DNA from 3 places in the Acinetobacter sp. T63 genome. Region 3 is predicted to be linked to each of the others. Evidence: predicted binding sites of a transcription regulator. Region 3 holds the regulator's gene; each other region holds the start of a gene.
What was found. Region 3 encodes PhoB, which activates phosphate uptake and scavenging genes when phosphate is short. Its sites were predicted from a motif close to TGTCATNAANCTGTCATAA; they were not measured.
Positions count from the first base shown of each region.

Region 1: ACVLR6_RS07885 (porin) is a predicted target of PhoB. The motif match lies at 4,472-4,490, and genes of this name have one in related genera.
Region 2: ACVLR6_RS10330 (inorganic phosphate transporter) is a predicted target of PhoB. The motif match lies at 2,957-2,975, and genes of this name have one in related genera.

Region 1 is NZ_CM132659.1:1,614,017-1,620,746, forward strand. It holds gene ACVLR6_RS07855 (YbaB/EbfC family nucleoid-associated protein) at 1-214, opposite strand, end outside; gene ACVLR6_RS07860 (O-succinylhomoserine sulfhydrylase) at 295-1,482, opposite strand; gene ACVLR6_RS07865 (alpha/beta fold hydrolase) at 1,620-2,726, shown strand; gene ACVLR6_RS07870 (NAD(P)-dependent oxidoreductase) at 2,723-3,595, shown strand; gene ACVLR6_RS07875 (YARHG domain-containing protein) at 3,678-3,947, shown strand; gene ACVLR6_RS07880 (HIT family protein) at 3,975-4,388, shown strand; gene ACVLR6_RS07885 (porin) at 4,735-5,775, shown strand; gene ACVLR6_RS07890 (YidB family protein) at 5,886-6,497, opposite strand; gene ACVLR6_RS07895 (DUF6231 family protein) at 6,605-6,730, opposite strand, start outside.
Region 2 is NZ_CM132659.1:2,147,329-2,154,058, reverse strand. It holds gene metH (methionine synthase) at 1-2,540, opposite strand, end outside; gene ACVLR6_RS10330 (inorganic phosphate transporter) at 3,022-4,641, shown strand; gene ACVLR6_RS10325 (hypothetical protein) at 4,966-6,504, opposite strand; gene ACVLR6_RS10320 (putative periplasmic lipoprotein) at 6,679-6,730, opposite strand, start outside.
Region 3 is NZ_CM132659.1:2,885,252-2,891,981, forward strand. It holds gene ACVLR6_RS13885 (MATE family efflux transporter) at 1-1,303, shown strand, start outside; gene ACVLR6_RS13890 (SDR family NAD(P)-dependent oxidoreductase) at 1,633-2,472, opposite strand; gene ACVLR6_RS13895 (TetR/AcrR family transcriptional regulator) at 2,688-3,389, shown strand; gene phoB (phosphate regulon transcriptional regulator PhoB) at 3,613-4,323, shown strand; gene phoR (phosphate regulon sensor histidine kinase PhoR) at 4,333-5,688, shown strand; gene asd (archaetidylserine decarboxylase) at 5,750-6,601, opposite strand; gene ACVLR6_RS13915 (sulfurtransferase) at 6,598-6,730, opposite strand, start outside.

The DNA of each region.
Region 1 (6,730 bases), 1.3 Mb from region 3:
GGTCTTCAATCATGTCTGGATCGTCTTGTAACAGTTCAGGATTGATTTCAATACGCTTTACCACGTTACGGCAGGTCATGGTTACTTTGACCAGACCACCGCCCGCTTCGGCATGCACTTCAGTTTGTGCCAGTTCTTCTTTGGCTTTCTTGATATTGTTTTCTACTTCTTTCTGCATGCGCTGCGCTTGCTGCATTAACATATTAATGTTCATAAAAATCTCCGAACAAAACTGACATCTTTGGCTAAGCACTCTACACGAAAATTCAGCAAAAAGATGTCAGAATTTATAAATTAAATCAGGTCTAAACCACGGCTAAGGTCGCGAATAATATCATCAATATCTTCCAGACCCACAGAAACACGAATTAAACCTTCTGAAATACCGGCTTGCTGTTTGGCTTCGGCAGACATACGGCCATGTGAGGTGGTGGCAGGATGGGTAATCGTAGATTTTACATCGCCCAGGTTACTGGTAATGGATAAGAAACGCGTGTTATCAATGACGGTCCATGCGCCTTCACGCTCACCTTTCACCACGAACGATACAACACCACCAAAACCGCTTTGTTGTTTTTTCGCTAACTCATGCCCCGGATGCTGCGGCAAACCGGCGTAATACACGGTTTCCACTTTTGGATGGGCATCCAGCCATTCTGCCAGCTTCTGCGCACTGGCACAGTGGGCTTTCATCCGCAGGTTCAGGGTTTCCAGACCTTTAAGGAAGACCCAGGCATTAAACGGGCTCATCGAGTTACCCAGGGTACGAATCACGCCATTAATTTCTTCCAATAACTGATGATTACCGACAACAGCACCACCCAAGGCACGGCCCTGACCATCAATATATTTGGTTGATGAATAAATGATTAAATCCGCACCAAATTTAATCGGCTGCTGTAAAACCGGGGTACAGAAGGTATTGTCAACGGCAAACAAGGCATTGGCTGCATGGGCAATATCAGCAATCGCTTGCAAATCACCCACTTGTGCCAATGGATTAGATGGGGTTTCAATAAACAGTAAGCGTGTATTTGGGCGAATCGCCTGCTGCAAGGCCGCTAAATCTTCCAGATCAACAAAGGTTACATCTACGCCAAATTTCATGACATATTTTTCAAATAATGAAATGATCGAGCCGAATACCGCGCGTGAACACACCACATGATCGCCGGCTTTTAAATAGGCCAGGGTAATTGCATGTACTGCAGCCATACCTGAACTGGTGGCCACGGCACGTTCTGCGCCATCGAGCACTGCTAAGCGTTTTTCAAAAGTATGGACAGTCGGATTGGTATAACGGGAATAGGTATTCCCTTCAATTTGCCCAGAAAATTTGGCGGCTGCATCAGCTGCACTTTCGCAAACAAAAGACGATGTTAAAAAGATGGGTTCACTATGCTCACCCTCGAAGGTACGGTCATGACCAGTACGAATTGCCAAAGTATCTAACTGATATTCGATCTCGTCTTGTTCGCTCATCTCGATTTTCGCCCTTAGACTACCGTTATAAGAATTGCCAACATTTTGAGCGCCCAAGGTGTTTAAGGTCAAGGTAAAATATGGAAATATCGCTTAGACTTCATCCAACTCAGCGTCATGACAAGCAGATAGAGGCTATGAACCCAGTACAGAAAAAATTTGCAGATCAACGCAAGAAGTTAAAAAACTTATCGACCCGGCTTTTTAACAGCAAGACTTTGGTGATCTCCCAAACCACACCGTATGAGATCATTGGCGAATACCAACACGCACAAATCCGTTATTACGCTTCACCCAATAAAGCCTATCAGGAGCCGCTGGTCTTTGTTGCGCCGCTGGCGATTAATATGGCGATTTATGATTTGTATCCCTATCGCTCTTTAATCAAGCATTTCCAGCATAGCGGTTTTGATGTCTATCTGATTGACTGGGGACGTTTAAACTATGCCCATCGTCATTTAAATTTTATGTACTTTATTAATGCCGCAATTCCGCATTGTATTGAACAGATTCGACAGCATTCCCATAGTGAGCAGATTTCCCTACATGGCTGGAGTATGGCCGGCGTCTTTGTGATGCTGTATACCGCCTATCGTCAACCTCAGATTGTGAAAAACCTGATGGTGCTGGGCAGCCCGGTAGATAGTTATGCTTCCGGTCGCATCGGCCAGCTGTTTAAACGCAGCAACCAGCTGATTTCACGTAATCACAAATTAAAACAGGCCTTACATCAGGGCTCTATTCCCCCACATTTCATTCATACGCCCGGCATCATCAACGCTTTAGGTTTTAAAATTCTAGATCCTAAAGGCTGGCTGGACAGTCAGCGCCAGCTGTTTCTCAACCTGCATGATCCGCAAATACTGCATGAACATGCCACGCTGGGGAATTTCCTGAACAATATGATTGATTATCCGGGCGGGATTAATCAGGACATGGTACTGAATGTCTGGCTGCAAAATCCGTTAAAAAACGGCATTATCCGCCTGAAGGATGAACATATTGAACTAAAAAATATTCGCTGTTCTTTATTTGTCGGGGCCGGGCAAAGCGACCAGATTGTGACGGCTGCCGCTGCACAGCCTTTAAGCCAGTTGACAAGTAGTACAGATGTCACGTTTACTCTTATTCCGGGTGGTCACTTAGGCCTGATGTCCAGCCAGAAAAGTGCCAATGAATTCTGGCCCAAGCTGACCCGGTGGCTCGAGCAAAGATCAACAAAAATACACAAGGAAACCGCATGATTCAGTCTGTTGCATTTATTGGTTTGGGCGCTATGGGATACCGCATGGCCGCACATTTACCCCAGCATTTTGATACAGTCTATGTCTGGAACCGTAATTTTGCCAAAGCCGAGCAACACGCAGCGGAATATGCTACACAGGCGGTTCAGCTTGAACAGGCCGTACAGGCCGATGTGATTTTTTCCTGCCTGCCGACCAGCCAGGATGTAGAACATCTGTTAGAGGGTTTGACGCTAAAAGCCGGCTCTATCTGGGTGGACTGTACCAGCGGTGTTCCAGATTCTGCCCAAAAAGTAGCTGCACAGCTCAAAGCACAACAGGTAGATTTTTTAGATGCACCTGTGAGTGGGCAAACCATCGGTGCAGAAAAAGGCACCTTAACCGTGATGGTGGGCGGTGATGCGCAAGCATTTGAAAAAGCCCTACCCGCGATGCAGGCTTTTGGGCAACTGATCAAGCATGTCGGTGAACCGGGCGCTGGTTTTGCTGTTAAAGCCATTAACAACATGTTGATGGCTGTCAATTTATGCGCCGTTGCCGAAGGATTTACCACCTTAAAAGCGCATGGGGTAAACTTAAACGAAGCGCTGGATTGTATTAATGCCTCAAGCGGCAAAAGCGCGGTAACGGAAATGGTGCTACCTCAACGTATTCTTAATCGCGCATTTCCACTGACCTTTGCTCTGCCGCTACTGGCCAAAGATACCGGAATTGCTTTAGACTTGGTACGCGATGCAAAACTTTCAGCACCGGTACTGGGGCTGGCCCAAAGTTTGATACAGGCTGCCAATGCTACTGCTGAACCAGATAGCGACTTCTCCAGCGCCGTTAAAATGTATGAGGCCTGGAGCAAGATTACAATTGAGTAAGATCTGGCCATTGAATAATCAGAATAAAACCTAATATTGTGAGTAGATGCTTACCCACAATGTTATTACAGAGGAAACTCGTATGAATAAGCTCACTGTTGCATTATTGACCAGTCTTGCAACATTCATTGGGGCAAATACCACGGCTTTTGCTTCAGCACAGGAATGTCAAAAGCTGAAAAATGATCATGATGTGATTTATGCATCAAAAGGCTTCTGCTTTAAAGATCCTGAAGCCAAAGCCAAGTTTGGCAATGACAACTGCTATACCACCAAGCCAAAATTTTCTGAAAGAGAGCAACAACGACTTGACGAAATCAAGGCGCGTCAGAAAGAATTGAACTGTAAATAATTCAATGCATTGATTAAAGGAAATATCATGGCTTACGATGATCAAAATATTTTTGCAAGAATCCTGCGTGGAGAACTGCCTGCAATTAAAGTCTATGAAGATGATCAGGTTCTTGCGTTTATGGACATCATGCCTCAGGCAGATGGTCATACACTGGTCATCCCGAAATCACCTGCGGTTACCCTGCTCGACTTAGATCCACAAGTGGCAGCCTACACCATTCAGGTGGTGCAGAAAGTTGCCAAAGCCATGGAAAAAGCCTTAGGGCTAGATGGAATTGTATTAATGCAGCTGTCTGGCGCTGCTGCGGGACAAACTGTACCGCATGTTCATTTCCACCTCATTCCAACCTCGGTACATCAACTCGGTAAACATGCTGCGCAGATGGGTGACCAGGAAAAAATCATGCAACTGGCTGAAAAGATTAAGGCAGTGCTTTAAAATATTTTCCCCGGTGAAATGTAAAAATGAATGGAGCGACTGCTCCATTTTTTTAAGCAGAACTTCTGCTAAACCTATTTTTATGACACTAAGGTGTCAATTCGCTTGCAATTAAGTTATTCATTTCATAAATTTTTTCTAAATTTAAAAACCTGTTCACTTAAAATTTGCGATTAAAGGTAAGTTTTTGATCTGATTTGTTCTTTTTAATAATTTTGAAATATTTCCTTAATATTACTGTCGCATTTGTAAGGAATACTTAGCACCAATAGAGAGCAGCGGTAGATCAACCCTACTTCTGAACAATGTTTAGGACTAAAAACAATAGTCTGTATTGGAGCTACACATGAAAAAAACGCTTTGCGCATTAGCAGTTGGGGCAACCTTATTTACACCAGCACTAGCTATGGCTGCTGATGTTAAAGTTTATGGTCGTGCACACGTATCTTTAGACTATCTTGATGATGGTGCAGACTACAACGAAGTTGGACTATCTTCAAACTCTTCTCGTTTAGGCTTCAAAGCTGAACAAAAATTAGAAAACGGCATGACTGTTTTTGGTCAAATCGAACAAGAAATTAACTTCGCTAGCGGTTCAGCAAACGATGATTTAGAGTTTGCAACTCGCGATACTTTCGTTGGTTTAAAAGGTGATTTTGGTCAGGCACGTGTAGGTCGCTTTGACAGCCCGTTTAAAGTTGCTCGCGGTCCAGTCAACTTCTTTGGTGACCAATTAGGTGATATCCGTAACGTAACACGTGCAGGTGACTTACGTTTTGATGAACGTAATGCCAATACGATTGAATATAAATCACCAAAATTTGGCGGTGGCTTTAATGTAATCGGTGCATTATCTCTACACGAAGATAACAGCGTAGATAACGAAGCAAATAAAGATAAAGCTTATGACCTTGCTTTAACATATAAAGAAGGTCCAGTTGATTTTGCTGCTGCGTATGAACACTATGAAGAAGATGCAAACCGTGGTGAACGTGATGGCTTCCGTGTTGCAGCTGCATATAAAATCACACCTGAATTAAACTTCGGTGGTTTATATCAGTATTTAACGCATGATAACGATGCTGACAACCCAGATGCTCAAGTATTTGGTGTAGCAGCGGATTATAAGTTTGCACCAAAAACTTATTTACGTGGTCAAGTGTTCCACCGTGATGTAGATGCAGATGATGAAAATGCAACTCTTCTTGCAGTGGGTCTTGAACATCGCCTAGACAAAGCAGTACGTGTATATGGTAACTTGGCTACTGTACTGAATGATGAAAACTCAAATCTGACTCCATGGTCTCAAGGACGCTCAAATAGCGTAGGTGGTACACGTGGTGAAGATGCATTCGGTCTTTCTCTAGGTTTCCGTTACGACTTCTAAGTCTAACCTCTACCTAAAAAGCAAAAAAAACACGCTTCGGCGTGTTTTTTATATCCAGATTTATGGATTTAAAAAGCCAACCTCAGGTTGGCTTCATTATATAAACAGGCTTATCTTTTCAAGAAACCTGACACCATATTCAGCACATTCTGAATATCATTATTGGCTTCAGTTTTACTGGTCTGCTCACCCTGTGGAGTTAAAGAGTCAATAATCTGTGGCAACACCTGTGAAATTGCGCCATAAATATCCTGTTTAGGGGCATGGGTTTGCTGCGCTACCTGTTCCACTTCTTCATCATCAAACAGATTCTGGACTTCCTGCGGATTCACACTGGCATTCTCGCCCGGCCCGGTCGAAACCCAGTCATCCACCTGGCTGCTTAGGCCCTGACCTTTTAATTTGTCCAGTGCACCTTGCAAACCACCCTGCTTTTGAATCCAGGCCAGCACCAAAGGCAATACCGCAACCAGAAGAGAAGTTTTAGAACTACCACCTAGCCCCTGACTGGAACCACCGAATTGGCCCAGCACAGAGCCTAAAATCCCACCCAAACCGCCTTGCTGGCTTTGCCCACTCTGCTGGTGATTATTTCCAAGTTGACCTAGAACTGAACCGAGAATACCGCCTAGCCCACCACTTTGTTGGGATTGCTGCTGATTGGAATTTGAACCTAAGGCCTGTTTCGCCAAAATTTCCACAATATTGCTTAAGTTTGTCATGATTTTTATTTCTTCCTTTAATGACATTCACTCAGCATACGATGCTTCATTCATCTGAAACATCCGAAATTGTTATGTTTTTGCAAAAACCGCAGAAAAGCTGAGCATTACCAGCGATATTTATCCCAGTTTTCCGGGTTAGCCCAGAATTTGGAATTAAACCAGTCCGGTACATGCTTATAGGTCAAAATATTAAATTGCCACAACATTAGGTCATGCTGCGGCTGGCTTTT
Region 2 (6,730 bases), 740 kb from region 3:
ATTTTCACAGCAGTATGCGCTTTCGAGGTGGTCGCACCGCCAATCATCAATGGAATATTGAAGCCTTTACGCTGCATTTCTTTGGCCACAAAGACCATTTCATCCAAAGATGGAGTGATCAGACCCGACAGGCCAATAATATCGACTTTTTCATCAATCGCGGTTTGCAGGATTTTCTCTGCCGGTACCATCACGCCTAGGTCAATAATGTCATAGCCGTTACAGCCCAAGACCACACCGACAATATTTTTACCAATATCGTGGACATCGCCTTTTACCGTGGCCATCAGCACTTTACCTTTGGACTCGCCCACAGTTTTTTCTGCTTCGATGTACGGGTTTAACCAGGCCACCGCCTGTTTCATCACACGGGCCGATTTCACTACTTGCGGCAGGAACATTTTACCGGCACCAAACAGATCGCCGACCACGTTCATACCGTCCATGAGTGGACCTTCAATCACATCTAGCGGACGTTTGGCTTTTAAGCGGGCTTCTTCGGTGTCTTCATTAATAAAGGTGGTAATTCCTTTGACCAGCGCATATTCCAGACGTTTTTCCACCGGCTGGTTACGCCATTCCAGGTTTTCTTCTTCTTTTTTAACGCCCGACTGACCGCGATATTTTTCCGCGACTTCCAGCAGTTTTTCCGTAGCATCCTGACCGCTGGTACCCTGATTCTGGTTCAGAATCACGTTCTCAACCGCATCTTTCAGTTCCGGGTCAATATCATCATAAATGGCTAGCTGACCAGCGTTTACAATACCCATGGTCAGGCCCTGTTTAATCGCATAGTACAGGAACACGGCATGAATTGCTTCACGCACTGGCTCATTACCACGGAAAGAGAACGACACGTTAGAAATACCGCCAGAAATCATGGCATGTGGCAGATTCTGTTTAATCCAGCCCGTCGCTTCAATGAAATCTACCGCATAGTTGTTGTGTTCTTCAATACCGGTTGCAACCGCAAACACGTTCGGGTCAAAGATAATATCTTCAGCCGGGAAGCCCACGTCATTGACCAGCACATCATAAGAACGTTTACAGATTTCTTTTTTACGTGCGGCAGTATCGGCCTGACCATTTTCATCAAAGGCCATCACAATCACGGCAGCACCATACTGACGGCATAGACGCGCTTTTTCGACAAACTCGTCATAACCTTCTTTCAGGGAAATCGAGTTGACGACAGCTTTACCTTGTACACATTTCAGACCGGCTTCAATAATTTCCCATTTAGATGAGTCAATCATGATTGGCACACGGGAAATGTCCGGCTCAGAGGCCACCAGATTCAGGAAGTGCACCATCGCGCCCTGTGAATCGAGCATGCCTTCATCCATGTTGATGTCGATGACCTGTGCACCGCTTTCAACCTGTTGACGGGCCACATCCAGCGCTTCGGCAAAGTTTTCTTCACGAATCAGGCGCAGGAATTTTTTCGAACCGGTGACGTTGGTCCGTTCACCGACGTTCACGAACAAGGAATCTTTGGTGATGTTAAATGGCTCTAAACCACTTAAACGGCAGGCAGGTTCAATTTCTGGCAGTTGACGCGGTGCAATACCTTCTACCGCCTGCGCAATGGCACGGATATGATCCGGCGTGGTGCCACAGCAACCACCGGTAATATTAATTAGACCGCTTTCGGCAAATTCTTTTAAGAAGGCAGCAGTTTGTTCCGGGGTTTCATCATAACCGCCAAAGGCATTTGGCAAGCCGGCATTCGGGTGTGCAGAAACAAAGACATCGGCCACATCGGATACGGTTTTTACGTGTGGACGCATGGCATCTGCACCTAAGGCACAGTTAAAGCCAATAGAGAGTAAATCACCATGACGCACCGAGTTCCAGAACGCTTCGGCAGTCTGGCCGGTTAAGGTACGGCCTGAGGCATCGGTGATGGTGCCGGAAATCATCAGCGGTAATTCGCGGCCCAGCTGTTTAAAGACTTCTTTTACCGCAAAAATTGCCGCTTTACAGTTCAGGGTATCGAAAACGGTTTCAATCAGCAGAATATCGGCACCGCCTTCAATCAGGGCGTGCGCAGCTTCAATATAGTTTTCTTTGAGTTCATCAAAAGTGATATTACGAAATGCCGGATCATTCACGTTTGGTGAAATTGAACAGGTGCGTGAGGTTGGCCCCAAGACACCCGCCACAAAACGTGGTTTTTCCGGTGTTGAATATTTTTCACAGGCAGCTTTGGCCAGACGCGCAGCTTCACGGTTAATTTCCGGAACCAGCGTTTCCATGTGGTAATCCGCCATGGAAACACGTGTGCCGTTAAAGCTGTTGGTTTCAATAATATCGGCGCCGGCATCTAGGTAGGCTTCATGAATGCCTTGAATAATCTGCGGCTGGGTCAGTACCAGCAGGTCATTGTTGCCTTTCAGGTCATAGGCCCAGTCAGCAAAACGCTCACCACGATAATCGGCTTCTTCCAATTTATGGCGTTGGATCATGGTACCCATAGCACCATCAATAATTAAAATTCTTTTGGCAAGAAGTTCTTTCAGGGTAGCAAGCGTGGACATAAAAAACCCTTGTTTTGATGAATCAGAAATGCGCAATATTTTAGCAGAGTTCGACTGCTTTTTTCCGTAATTGATGGGATGGAACGGAACTTTGTGGCATCTTTGCTGAAAAAGTATACGTTTTTATGGGCTTATTTTGAAAATATACACATCGTTATAAATAAATCATTGTAAGGATTCATAAAATTGTCATATAGCTATGGCAGCATGAGAAGGTCTAAAAATGGGCCGGGTTTTACTGTGCTTGTAATATTTCAAGGTCATCAAAGATGACAGCAATGACAGAAAACCGGATGAAGATGAGATGGTGGTTTATAAGTTTTTGATTTATTTTGAATAGTTTGATTTTTTGTCTATAAAATTATCAGGAAATTGTGGCAAATAAAGTAGAAAAATTACTTTATTTGACCTGCTTTTGTCATATAATTGTCACAATTTAACTGAACAATAAGGGGATTTTGTATCCTCTTTTCCTGCTTGCATGAATTCTAATCAAACTCCCGTAGATTCAGCACACCAGTCGGCTCCGAAAAAGTCGACCAATGTTCATGTGCCAACACCGAAATTCTTTATGCCGGTGTTTCTAACGCTTATTATTTCAACGCTTATTTATATTGGCTTTCAATTATCGGCAGATTTATCGCATGTTCCGGCGCTTAGCCTGTATTCGGTGATTCTGCTGGCCACCGCTTTATTTATTGCGCTGGGCTTTGAATTTGTTAACGGTTTCCATGACACCGCCAACGCGGTGGCTACGGTCATTTATACCAATGCCTTGTCTGCACCAGTTGCGGTAATGTGGGCAGGTTTCTGTAACTTCCTTGGGGTGATGGTCGCCAGTGGTGCCGTAGCCTACGGTATTATTGCCTTACTACCGGTCGAGCTGATCATGAATGTTGGCTCAGGCGCAGGTTTTGCCATGGTCTTTGCCATGCTGATTGCGGCCATTCTCTGGAACTTAGGCACCTGGTTCCTCGGTATTCCGGCTTCAAGTTCGCATACCTTAATTGGTTCCATTCTGGGTGTGGGAATTATGAACTACATCCTCAATGCGGGCGCTGGTGCATCCGGCGTGGATATGGAACAGGTGATGAAAGTCGGTAAGGCTTTACTGTTCTCGCCATTAATTGGTTTTGCCTTTGCTGCCGTACTGTTCCTGCTGGTGAAAAAGATTTTCAAACGTCAGCTGGAACTGTTCCAGCCGCCTGAAGGCAACAAACCGCCACCACCATTAATCCGTGCCATCCTGATCTTTACCTGTACTGGGGTGAGCTTTGCCCACGGTTCTAATGACGGTCAGAAAGGCATGGGCTTAATCATGCTGATCCTGATTGGGATTGTGCCATTGGCTTATTCCTTGAATAAGGAACTGGACAACCAGCATATTCAGTCTTTCCAGCAATTGTCGACGCAAACCGCGTCTGCAATTTATGCCAACCATACCGATATTCCGGATGCGCAGGCCCGTGAAGTAATCACCAAGTACATCCAGACCAAGGAAATCACCCCGGAAGTGGTACCGGCTTTGGCCAGTTTGACTGATCATTTAGGTGAGCGCGTGGGTCAATACGGCGACTTGAAAAATATTCCGGAAGCAGAAGTGGCAGCATTGCGTAATGATATGTACCTCAGCACCACGTCATTCAAGCGTCTGGATAAAGCGGAAGCTTTACCTGCCATGAGCAAGGAACAGGAAAAAGTGGTCGATGATTACCGTGACCATCTCGATTCCTTCCTGCAATATATTCCAACCTGGGTTAAAGTTGCGGTGGCACTGGCACTGGGCTTAGGAACCATGGTCGGCTGGAAGCGTATTGTGGTCACCGTGGGTGAACGGATTGGTAAACAGCACATGACTTATGGTCAGGGTATGTCAGCCGAGCTGGTGGCGATGTCGACCATTGCTGCAGCAGATGGCTTTGGTATGCCGGTATCGACCACGCATGTCTTGAACAGTGCGGTGGCCGGGACCATGGTGGCGAATAAATCTGGCCTGAATTTCCAGATGGTTAAAACCATTCTATCGGCGTGGATTTTCACCTTGCCTGCAACCATCTGTTTATCGGGTGGCCTGTTCTGGTTATTCCTGAAAGTATTCTAAGCCGGTTCATCCGCAATAAAAAACGCTGCCTGGGCAGCGTTTTTTTATATCTGTAGATGAAACAGATGATCCAAATGCTAAGTCGTGACGTCCTTTATTTTTTAGATAGACAGCAAATCTACAATGCATTCTCTCAAGGGGTGAGGGCTGGGGGGTAAGGAAATAGCCTAAGCAATATCAAAGCTTCTCTTTCTTTAATGAACCTATCCACTCTTTTATCTTTCAGGTAGACAGCAGGTCTCTAAAAAAATCTCCCTCTCCGTTTTGGATACGTAGCACCGCTACACAAGAGAGAGGGAACGATCGAAGAGAGATTAAAATCTCTTATTTCTTTAACTTGGCCAGTAAGCCTTTAGGCAGCTTCTCGGTAGCAAAACCATATAAGGCTGCAAAAGGCAGGGCAGTACGGGCCAAATATGCGACACGCCATAAACCGCCATGGTTGGCCCCTTCCATCATCAACTCTAAAGGATGGTTCAGAGTCACTTCCGGATTGGCCACGGACTGTGGATTACGCAGGTCATGAATCCAGAGCGCGGCCATAATCGCATTGGTGGTTTCTGGCGCAAAAGCTTCTACATCAAACAGGCTGGCACCATTAAATGCCGCTTTTAATAACGGATTTTTAGTCACCGAATAGGTCGTGGTTGATGGTGCAATATTAATGCTGACGCGTTGTCCCTGATGACGGGCGAGGGTGGCGCGCCATTGCTGAATACGTTTGGCCAGCGCATAGTTCGGTCCTTGTTCCACCACCAGACAGTCGGCAATCCCGTAATCCTGTCCATTGTCTGAATGCACCAGATCATGCAGGTTTTTCTGGAAGAAATGTTGCGCCGTGACCGTTGAAACCCCACGGGTCAGCAGTTGCTGGGCTTTCGAGCGTTGCTGATACTTGTCTTTTGAGGCCTGAATCACATCGGCAGGCACTGCATAGACATCGGTTGGGGTGCACATAAACATCAGGCTGGTATCGGCTTTTTGCGTGCTGACGGCCTGCATAATTGCATCCATCGCCATGGCCACACGCACGTGTTTTTCACCATCTAAATAGGCAATGGCAGCCAAATCCAGCTGCTGTTCAAACTGGGTTAGCCACTGGGCAATTTCAGGAGTTTGGGTCAGCAAATTGGTGCCGAGCTGCTCTTTTAATAGCTCAGTCGCGCTGTTTTCATCTAGCGCTTCAGTCGCTGGTGCATACAGGGTGGCATTACCTTGTTGCACGGTCTCTAGAATTTTGTTCCAGACCCGGGCATTGGGTAAATCGACCGCGACAATATTGGCTTTCCATTTCGATAGCCAGGTCAGAGGGCCAGCTTCAGAAGCAGCGCCAAACAGCACCATGGTACGGTCTGATAAATCGAACCATTCTGGATGAGCCACTGCTGCACGTAAAGCTTGAGCATGACTGTGTTCAATAATCCCGCCATCTTCCCAGCGCTGGATTTGCTCAAGCAGTGTCTGACCTTGCAGTTTCTGTCCCTGATACGGCACATACCATTCCGGCGCCGCCGTGCTTTGGCCCTGGATTTTAACTGTGTGCAAAGGCTGGGCATCGAGGCTCATCACATCTTTCAGCAGATGTTTTTGACCATGTCGATAAAACTCGAAACTGCCATGTGCTTTATTCAGGCCCTGTTCAGCAATTTGAATCGGGTTCTGGCAGGTCTGAATGCCGTATTCGACCAGCGCCTTAAAATATTTGGGATACTGTTTGCGCCAGTTTTTTTCAGACAGGGTTTGCTGGGACAGTTGCGGTGCAACACCGGCCAGTGCCTCGGCAATAATCGCACGTCCTGTGCGTGAAGTACTGGGTTTCTGGTTTTCGAAATGTGGAAATTGTAGGCCGTCTAATGTGGACATGCAAAAACTCGCAGCTTGAAAGCAAATTAATATACAGATGTATACATTATCTATGCCAAATTGTGAGATGGGGTGGCATTAACTACCAAAATTGTATGAATTATCCAATGAAATTGCAGTTTATGAGGACGCAGTAAAAAGCCTCCATTCTGGAGACTAAATGGAAAAATGGGCTTAGCAGCGGCCTTTTTTGGCCTGACCTGGTGGGCAGAAATCTCCTGGATGA
Region 3 (6,730 bases):
GCCGCTGATTGCCACCAATATTCTGCAAAACCTGTCTGGCACCATCAACACCGTCTTTGTTGGCCAGATGATGGGTGTCGATGCCATTGCAGCAGTGGCGGTATTTTTCCCGATTCTGTTCTGTTTGATGGCTTTTGTGATCGGGCTTTCCGCGGGTTCAACCGTGCTGGTTGGCCAAGCCTGGGGCGCGCAGAATATTGAAAAAGTGCGTTGTGTGGTCGGCTCGACCCTGTTTATGACCCTGATTGGCGGTACCATCATTGCAATTTTAGGCGTGATTTTCGCCAAATCCATTCTGCTAGCCTTAGGTACCGATCCGCAGGTGATGCATCTGTCGTTGCCCTATGTGCAATGGATGCTGGCCGGCAGTCCGCTGCTGTTTGTCTATATTATTTACACCTCTATTTTACGCGGCGTGGGCGACAGTATTACCCCCCTAATTGCCTTAGGCATGACCAGCCTGATCGGGCTGTTTATTACCCCGGTGCTAATTGCCGGCTATTTTGGTTTTCCACGTCTGGGGATTATTGCTCCGGCCATTGCCACCATTATTGGTTATCTGGCGGTGCTGATTTTTCTGGCGGTGTATCTGAACAAGAAAAACCATCCGCTACGACCGGATTGGCAATTGCTGAAAAATATTCGCCATCAACCGATCTTGAGCAAGATTATTTTACGTCTGGGCATTCCGACCGGCATTCAGATGGTCACCACGTCGGTGGCCGGTCTGGTAATTGTCGGGCTGGTCAACCGTTATGGCGCTGAAGCCACAGCGGCCTATGGTGCGGTGAATCAGGTGCTGAACTATATTCAGTTCCCGGCGCTGTCGATTGCCATTGCCGCCTCTATTTTTGGTGCGCAGGCGATTGGGGCTGGCAAGTCCGATTTACTGGCCAAAGTCACCCGTACTGCTTTGGGCATGAACCTGATGATTACCGGGATGCTAGTGGTGCTGGCCTATTTATTCTCGAAATATTTAATGGCGCTGTTTATTACCGACCCGCAGGTGGTCGAGCTGGGCCAGCAGCTGCTGTTTATTGTATTGTGGTCAATTTTGTTCTTTGGGGCCAGTGCCATTTTCGCTTCGATTATGCGCGCCAGCGGGACTGTCACGGTGCCAATGATTATTAATGTGCTGGCAATTTTGCTGATTGAAGTGCCGTGTGCTTATCTGTTCAGTCAGTGGTGGGGATTACAAGGCATCTGGTATGCCTATGCGCTGGCCTTTGTCAGTCTGTGTATTTTACAAGGCCTGTATTATCAGTTTGTCTGGAAGAAAAAGACCATTGAGGTGTTGATTTGAGGGCAGGAGATAGCGCCTGATTAATTTCCTGAATCACCGCTTGCGCTAATTGCGAAGATAATTGAATACCCTGAATCTCAGCGCCAATACGGCCATTAATCGGTTTGACCTGAATATGTTGATAGTCATAGCTCATATTAAATTTCCTTCATTTCTCTTTTGATGTTTTTAAAGGTTTCCACTCGGGATGAGCTGATGATGTCAAAACGACTTATTCAAATCTGTCAAAAACTTGACAGTTTTATTCTGAATTTCAGATAAATAAAAAATGAAATGTGCTGAACAGCCACAAAAAAGCCCGCTTAGCGCAGGCTTCTTTCAAATACAATTCATTTACGGCCTTTGCCCAGCTGGGTCGCCACCGCCATCACCCGCTGATAGCCACTAGGGACAATCCGCTGAATTAAATCAATGGCTTTGGCATCATTACCAATCAACAAACGGCGTTTATCTTTTAAAACCGCATCCAGAATATCGCGTGCCGCATGCTCTGCCGGATAACGCAATAATTTATTAAAAGAGCGTATCGACTTTTCTGAATTCATGCCCAGACTGCTCAGACTGTCATTCATTTTCGCGGCGTTGGCAATATTGGTCCGAATTCCACCCGGATGCACACACAGCGCACTCACGCCACAGTTCTGGATATCCAGTTCCTGACGTAACGACTCGGTATAACCACGTACCGCAAATTTGGTCGCGTTATAGGCCGATTGGGTCGGCTGCGCAGTAATCCCGAACAGGCTGGAAATATTGACAATATGGCCATCACCAGTCTGTTTGATATACGGCAAAAATTCTTTGGTGCCATGCACCACGCCCCAGAAATTAATCCCGACAATCCACTCCAGGTCTTCATAAGAGGCGCCTTCAACGGTCGATCCTAAGGCCACCCCGGCATTGTTAAAAATCATATTGACTGAGCCATGATCCTGCACGGTCTGTTCAGCCCAGTGCTTCATAGCCGCCCGATCTGCCACATCCACCTGCGCCGTGGTCACTCGCACGTTATAATCACTCAGCAAGGCTTTGGTTTTAGCCAGGCCTTCTTCATTGACATCACTTAAAGACAAATGACAGCTCTGCTGGGCCAATAAGACGGCCAGCTGCTGGCCAATGCCTGAACCTGCTCCGGTAATCGCCGCGACTTTATTTTTAAAATTTTTCATTCCGCTTCCTTTTTATGGATGGTCTGGCTGCGTCCCTCAGGCATGGCAGCGCACTTCAATTTCACCACTCAAATATAATTTTGACAATAATCATTGTCAACGCAAAAGCCCGCAGATTTCTGTCTGCTGCGTTCAAATCTGAATGCCAAACTTCGCACTTAGCGCAAAATCTTGTTAATCTATAGCAATATAGGATGTGAACTGGCCTTTTTACTATGACCGAAGCACAACACCCCGCTCCCCCAAATGCGCAGAATACCCAAAATAAAGAGCGCCAATTTAAAGGATTATCGCTGAGCGAGCGCAAACAGCTACGCCGGGAAAAACTGATTGAAGCCGGCCTGCACGCCTATGGCACGCATGGTTTTTTTGCGGTCACGGTGAAAGATATTTGTACCGAGGCCAAACTCACCGAGCGCTATTTCTACGAATCCTTCAAAAAAAGTGAAGACCTGTTCCAGACCATTTTTTTACAGCTGATTGATGCACTGCAACACAATGTGATGCAGGCCATCATGCAGGCCTCGACCAATCCGCAAAAAATGATTGAAGCCGGTTTAACTGCCCTGCTGACTACGCTCAAAGACAACCCGCAGATGGCTCGGATTATTTATATTGATGCCATGCTGGTACAGGAACTGCACAACCAGGCCACCATTCAGGAAAGCATGGCGCGCTTTGACCGCATGATTCAGGCCTTTGTCATGCTAATGATGCCAAACCTGCAGCATTCAGAACGCGAACTGTCATTAATTGCCAGCGGCCTGAACGGTTATGTCACCCAAATTGCCATCCGCTGGGTCATGAGCGGCTTTAAGCAGTCAATGGATGAAGTGCTCAGCGCCTGTAGCGTGGTGTTCATTTCCCTGCTCGAACATTTTTCCGAAGCGGAGCCAGAAAGTAGCAAAAAAGCCTGAATCCCTGTCATCAAACTGCAAGAAAAATTAAATATTTGAATCTTTTATTTAAATTTTTTTAAATGAATTCCGGATTCAGCCCATTCTGTACAAAAAATTGTCACAAAACATTGCAAAAATAGCGCTGTCTGCCCTTTCTGCAATGATACTGTCATAATTAATCTTTGTAATAAGCCTGTCATAAATATAAACGGTTCACCGTTCACTTATAGGGTATTGCGTTGTGAAAGATGACTACATTTTAATTGTCGATGATGAACTTCCAATCCGAGAGATGATCCATACCTCATTGGATATGGCCGGCTTTCATTGCTTACAGGCCGAAGATGCCAAACAGGCGCATCAGATGATCGTCGATCAACGCCCGGCACTGATTTTGCTGGACTGGATGATGCCTGGCGGTGTCAGCGGTGTTGATTTATGTCGTCGTTTAAAACGTGATGAAAACCTGGCGGAAATTCCGGTGATCATGCTGACTGCACGCGGTGAAGAAGACCACAAGGTTCAGGGTCTGGATGCCGGTGCCGACGACTACATGACCAAACCGTTTTCTACCCGTGAGCTGGTATCACGCATCAAAGCCGTACTGCGCCGTGCCAATGCCCTGAATGGTGAAAAAACCATTGATGCCAACGGCCTGATTCTAGATCCGGTCAGCCAGCGCGTCAGCTTTGGCGACAACATTCTGGACATGGGTCCAACCGAATATCGTCTTTTGGCCTTCTTTATGACGCATCCGGAACGTGCCTATACCCGTGCACAACTACTTGACCAGGTCTGGGGTGGCAACGTATATATTGAGGATCGTACCATTGATGTGCATATTCGTCGTTTACGCAAGGTGCTGGAGCCATTTGGCGCAGACCGCTTTGTACAAACGGTTCGTGGCACTGGATACCGTTTCTCAACCCGTGCGGATGTCGCCTTAGGTTAATTACTTTTTATGTATGAACCATACCCTGTCCCCGAACTGGCCCGTGACCACAAGAATGTCCGTTACAGCAGTTTGTGGACTTTTGCCAAACAAGATCTCCGTTTACTGATCTTTTTTTTAGTAATTGCAGGTTTTATTGGTCTCGGAATCGAACAGTTCTGGATCTGTATTTTTATTGGCTTTCTGGCGTTTTTCGCCACCCAAATGCGCTCCCTCTATCTGGTCAATGACTGGATTGCCAACCGTCCCTATGATGTTCCCCCCAATTTGCATGGCATTTGGGGGGCTTTATTATTTAATGTCTACCGCTCGCAGCGTCAGGAACGTATTGTCCAGGCCGAAATGGTCGGGCTGATTGACCGCGCTCAGTCGTCACTAGTGGCCCTGGCCGAAGCGGTAGTGCTGATTGATGATAACCATCAGATCGAATGGTGGAACCCGGCAGCAGAGCGCCTGCTCGGCATTCAGCCACTAGATCGTGGTCGCAATATTTTAACCATTTTGCGCCAACCGGCATTTATTGAATATTTTCATCATATTGATCAGGCACCAGATGGCTTGAAAATCAAATCGACCGTGCTGGATGAACACTATGTGCAGGTCAAAATGACCCGCTTTGGTGGCGAAAGCCGCCTGCTGGTGGCACATGACATGACCCGGATGCACAATCTGGAACAGATGCGCAAAGACTTTGTCGACAATATCTCGCACGAATTACGCACCCCGCTGACCGTGCTGAGCGGCTATATTGAAACCTTTACCGACCAGGAAGACATGAATCCGCGTTGGAAACGTGCCTTTGAACAGATGCAGTCACAAACCCGGCGTATGAATGCACTAGTCAATGACCTGCTGCTGCTGTCGCGTCTGGAAAATGAAAAGACCATTGCCAAAAACCAGATTATTGACATGCCAAGTCTGATGAACCAGCTGTTTGATGATGCGCATGCCTACAATATTGATTATGGCCATACCCTGAATCTGGATATCGACAGTCATTGCGACCTGATTGGCTCCGATATGGAACTGGCCAGTGCCTTTAGCAATTTAATTACCAACGCCATCAAATACACCCCGAAAGGCGGCACCATTACCATTGGCTGGCATGATGATGGCGAGCATGGCTATTTTAGCGTGCAGGACACCGGCATCGGCATTGATCCGAAACACCTGCCGCGTCTAACCGAACGTTTTTATCGGGTAGATAGCGCGCGTAGCCGTCAGACAGGCGGTACCGGTTTAGGGCTGGCCATCGTCAAGCATGTCTTGATGCAGCACAATGCCCATTTAGAAGTCGAGTCCAAAGAAAATAGCGGCTCAACCTTTAAGGCCGTCTTTCCCAAAGAACGGCTGTATAGCCTTTAAACCGAATACCCATAAAAATGCCCGGATTAATCCGGGCATTTTTCATTTCAATACAAACAGCTTAGAGGCGATGACCCATGGCTTTGCCCATTTCCACCAGAGAATTGGCCTGATACTGCGCATCCCACTGCATTTTATCCTGTTCAAATAAAATCACTGCGGTAGAACCGAGATAGAAACGGCCTAATTCGGCGCCTTTTTCCAGGAACAGGTCATGCTGGTTCAGCTCCAAACGGCCCGATGGTTTGACCTTGCCGGTGGCAACCGTTTCAATACCGGCCACAATCATGGCACCCACCAGCACCACCGCCATCCGGCCCATCTCGGTATCAAACAGGCAGACCATGCGTTCATTACGGGCAAACAGTCCCGGAATATGTTCTGCCGTGGTCTGGTTCACTGAAAACAGCTCGCCCGGTACATACAGAGTTTCAGTTAAGGTACCGGCAAATGGCATATGCACCCGGTGATAATCCCGCGGTGATAAATACACAGTGGCAAACTGGCCATTTTTAAACGGCTCGGCCAGCTGTGGATCGGCAATCAGGTTTTCAACCGTAAAGTTCTGGCCTTTGGCCTGAAAAATTGCACCATCTTCAATTTTACCCAGCTGGGAAATCGCGCCATCAGCCGGAGAAACAATGCTGTTCGGATCGGCATCGACCACACGCACCCCATCTTTTAAGGCACGGGTAAAGAATTCATTAAAGGATTTGAATTTCAGGGCATTGCCTTGCTCGGCAATCGACATATCAATTCCGTACTGCATTTTAAATGCCTGAATTACTGCGTTTTTCACCATCGGGTGTTCACTGGCAGCAATTTTACCCACCACACGAGACAACTGGTGCTGGGGTACCACGCGCTGGGCCTGAATAAATAATTGTTTTTTTAAACGAGATGTGAGGCTCAAGACGGCAACTCTCCGGTAATGATAGGACTGTCGAGGCGATTGCCCCATTCACTCCACGCACCTGCATACGCCCGGATTGGCCAACCCAGTAAACGGCCCAGAATATAGGCCAGACCGGAACGATGATGA